DNA from 2 places in the Sporosarcina sp. Y838 genome. Region 2 is predicted to be linked to the other one. Evidence: riboswitches for the same ligand, from Rfam matches in the RefSeq annotation. Region 2 holds a riboswitch; the other holds the start of a gene.
The links. Region 2 has a riboswitch for cyclic di-GMP ahead of AC1TO4_RS03375 (sensor histidine kinase). Riboswitches for the same ligand answer to the same signal wherever they lie in the genome.
Positions count from the first base shown of each region.

Region 1: it holds a riboswitch for cyclic di-GMP, as region 2 does, so the genes downstream of both, AC1TO4_RS00815 (GGDEF domain-containing protein) here and AC1TO4_RS03375 (sensor histidine kinase) in region 2, are expected to answer to the same signal.

Region 1 covers NZ_JBXCJD010000001.1:166,779-168,983, reverse strand. Annotated here, with positions in the region: gene AC1TO4_RS00825 (SRPBCC domain-containing protein) at 95-361, shown strand; gene AC1TO4_RS00820 (SRPBCC family protein) at 358-573, shown strand; cyclic di-GMP riboswitch class I at 751-834, shown strand; gene AC1TO4_RS00815 (GGDEF domain-containing protein) at 852-1,697, shown strand; gene AC1TO4_RS00810 (hypothetical protein) at 2,118-2,205, shown strand, end outside.
Region 2 covers NZ_JBXCJD010000002.1:127,356-129,560, reverse strand. Annotated here, with positions in the region: gene AC1TO4_RS03380 (response regulator) at 1-58, opposite strand, end outside; gene AC1TO4_RS03375 (sensor histidine kinase) at 58-879, opposite strand; cyclic di-GMP riboswitch class II at 845-926, opposite strand; gene AC1TO4_RS03370 (TetR/AcrR family transcriptional regulator) at 1,669-2,205, shown strand, end outside.

The sequences.
Region 1 (2,205 bases), on a different contig from region 2:
TTAAAATGGTAGAATGACGCCTGCCCTACAAAAAAATAGTTAAAATTAGTGATGAATCCCAAGACTTCAAAGATAAAAGCAGGAGGATGAAATGATGAATGAATATGGTACACTACATGAGTCAAACGGTCGTTATGCTTTAAGATTTGAACGAGTTTTTTCTCATAATCCAGAAGATATTTTCCTTATTATTACGAATCCTAGTTACTTTTCCCAATGGTACCCTTTCGCAACAGGAGAGATGGATCTCAAACTTGGTGGCAAGATTGCTTTCGATGACGGTGAAGGAACGACATATAATGGTATCATTACAGAGTTAGACAAGCCATATTTATTTGGTTTCCGTGAAGTTGATGATTGATAAACATTTCAGTGCAAGATGAGGATAAAGGCTGTCGAATGATCTTTACCCATACTTTTAACGATGATTCATGGGCAGTTAATACTGCGGCAGGATGGCATAGATGTCTGGATGTATTGGTACAAATCGTCAATGGTAAACCAATTAAGTGGCACGATAACGCAACTAAACTGCGTAAAATCTATAGTGAAGCATTTAATATGGAACGTTAAAAGAATATAAAAAATTATTCCATTATAGGGAGCTTTACTTCAAGAAGGAGTAAAGCTTTTATCTTATTGAACTAACCGGGCAGGTTAGTTCATTGAGAGACAATAGACACCGATGAAATTCAGGAAAATTAACCCTGGAAACATTTAACTGTCGTATACTTATTTACTTAGCAACTCTATTGAAAAAGGCAAAGTTATCGAAAGATAATGACGCAAAACCACAGGTCTAAAGCATTAAGCTATGACGGCTGGGTTACCGAAAGGGGTAAGGAAGGTAATTGAAAGAAAAACGTTTTAAATACTCATTAATTATTTTTTTTTTATTTACGGTTGCCCTAGTTCTTATTGATACCACTATAAGTGAGTATGCGAGAAGCCATTATCCATTTATATGGTCACTCTCTCTGATTCCGATTATTATGATTATGAATATGTATCCTAAATGGAAAGTAATTATAGGAGCTGGAGTCTTTTATAGCTTTTTGAAGTACACAACAGAGTTTGGTCAGAAAATTAATCCTGATAATAGTGAAATCAATGCGCTTATTTTAGGTTCGCTAATTAATTGGTCTATTACTCTGACTATTGGATACTTCGCAAACAAGTCTTATAAATTATTTCTAAAAGTAGAAGAGCTTACCATTACAGATTCATTAACTGGTATCTATAATCGAAGATATTTAGAACTGTTTATGGAAAAATCTATTCCTATTTATAAAAGGACGAACAGTTCTTTAGTTTTTATGATGTTAGACATAGACCATTTCAAAAAAGTTAATGATACTTATGGTCATCAATGTGGGGATGAAGCTCTTAGGCATACTTCAAGTATTATTTGCAATAACGTAAGAAACTTTGACGTTTTCGTTCGTTTTGGCGGAGAAGAATTCGCAGTTATTCTGCCAAACACCGATGTTGCTGAAGGGCTAATAATAGCAGAACGTATACGTGAGGCTGTTGAGAAATCAGAGTTCATTCACAAAAATGAAAGTATTCATTTTACAATCAGCATTGGAGTATCTTTTTACAATGGGGATACCGTGGAGGATTTTATTGAAAAGGCAGACAATGCGTTATATAAAGCAAAAGAAGATGGTAGAAATCAGATAGCAATTATTAATTGATAGAACTTTTGTTACTAATTACTTTATAGGAGCTTGTGATTTTGAGTGAAAATTCTTTTTTCACTAACGGGGTGCTTTAGTTCAACAATAGGGGCTTCTTAGGGAACTCTTTTTTTATTATTGAACTAATGGGAGGTTAGTTGAACAAGTTATGAATTGAATGTTTAAAGTTTATAGAGCATTTCTTTGTAATGAGGAATGCTTTTTATCTTTGTCTAAAATTACATTTTCACAACAAAAGAATCATTAAGCTCAATAAAAATATATTGTGAATCAATAAATTATGTGTTAAATTTAAGTTTACAAAAAAAATTGAGATGCTTTTTATGAAATGAGAAACACTCTTTTTAGGAACACTGTTTTTCTTATTGGAATTCCAATACCTTTGTGTATCTGCGTTGCCTTGAAAGGAGGTAAATAATGATTAACAAGGTTTTATTAATTTCATTTTCACTACAAATACTCTTCTTTCTACTTTTCTTTAGCACAATACTGGCAAGATTACCTG
Region 2 (2,205 bases):
GGATCGACGCTAGCCCTTTTCTAACCAGTGGATGATCGTCAACACTAACAATTCGCATTATCCGATGACCTCATTTTTCATATTTAAATTGGGAATTTCAATTTGAATTTCTGTTCCAATGCCTTGTAATCCACCAATTGAAAATGTACCAAAGAAAGAACGAACACTATCTTTCATATTAGCGAGACCGATTCCTTTTTCCTGCTGACTCTCGTGCGTGTCTACATTAATGCCGATCCCGTTATCCTTAATTTCCAACACCGTTTTCTCTTCCAATAAAAACAACCTTAGTTCAATGGCAGTACACTCACCATGACGAACCGCATTGCCACACGCTTCAGAAATGATCCGATAAAGCGACTGCTTTAATTCCTCCGAAATAAACGCTTCGTCACCCGTAATTTGGTAATCTATCCGTACATCAACGAGACGTGCGTACTCGTAAAAAAAGTTTTTAAGGCGGATAAGAAAATCGTCCTCGCCTTTCTTGATGGAACTGAGTTGATAGATAGCTGCTCGAAGTTCTATAATGGTCATATTCACCGACTGAGATAAAAACTGGTACTCTTCATTCAATTCATCAGAAGTCATATCTTGACCATTCATCTGCAAACTAAGCAGGGAACTAGACAGACCAAACAACCTTTGCGAGACACTATCATGGATTTCATTGGCAATACGGTTTTGTTCATCACGAATAATTTCATCGACATAAGCCTGTCCTAAAGCAAAAGAGGGTCCTGACGTACTGCACGCTTGTACCTTATTATCTAGGATTTTATTAATACCACTCATTCCTCCCATCATAATAAAAACCCGACTGAATTGGACATAATGTCCAACTCTAATCAGGCCGGTTGCACCAATAACTCCATACATCCAAGGTGCCCACATGGAGGATGTACTTCACAGTTTCCGCTCATTATATTCTTCGATCCCCACGTCTAGTATTCTCGGGAATGAAAACAACAGTAGGGAACCCACTGCCCATAAATGCCCGAATGAGTCAACTAACCATCAGTTGGGGGTGGGGGACTCCCCCGCTGACTTTATATAGTTCAGTATAACCAACTTAGGTTGAATATTACGTCACCTGTTGCGGTTGGGGAGGTTCTATTTTTGTACTATTAGCATATATTTTATCGTTTTAAGATTATTCTGCTACTTAATACCCGCCCAAACGCAAATGATGATAAGAGTTCTTCTAATAGAAGTACATTCAAAAGAACATTGAGCTGGTACTAAAGTGTAACAGCACTACACTAAAGTAGAACAACAGAGAGACAAGGAGAACTGAAAAGTGCACTTTGGAGTGAGGATTGCCACGAGAAATCGGACCGCCCGAATATGGGTTTGGACCGCTCAATCTCCACACACGACCGCCCGAATACCGCCATCAACCGCCCGATCCCCACACACAACCGCTCAAATATCGCCTCCAACCGCCCGTTACACACACATTTGAACTTAAATTTAAAATTCAAACAATGTTCAAAAAGGACTTGCAATCTAATTTGTAGATTGCTAAAATAACTACAAGGTTAGAATTATCAGTTAATTTAACAATGATTAAATGAAAGAATATAAAATAGCAAGAAGGTACCATCCAAAAAGGTTCTATCCAAAAAACCATTACCGAAATGAAAACGCTTGCGTAGAGGTGGAAAAATGAAGCTCTCTGAGAAAAGAACATTGAAGAAGAAAGAACAGATATTATTGACAGCAATCACTGTTGTAAATCAAAGAGGCTATGATGGAGCGACGATGGAGGAAATTGCAGCAGAGCTTTTGATGACGAAAGGTTCTTTGTATTATTACTTTAAAAGTAAGAGCGACTTGATGTACCAATGTCATAGTTTCGTACTCTCTCAAGCAACGATTGAACTTGAAAATGAATTAGATGGAAAAGGGTCGGCAGAAGCAGTCCTTCGAAGAATGATTGCAATGCATATAGATTACGCAATTGAAGAAAAAGAGACATTCAATATGATTTTGGAACCTAGACAAATCTACGATGCGGATCAATTAGAAGAGGTTTTAAAACTTCGTAAAGATTACGCGGAGTTATTCGATCGGATCATCGAAAGGGGTATCAATTCAAAGGAGTTTCACCCAACAGAGACAATCATCGTAAGAATGATGATACTCGGCGCGATGAACTGGATTCAACAGTGGTATAACCCAAGTGGAAGAATCCCGAAAGAT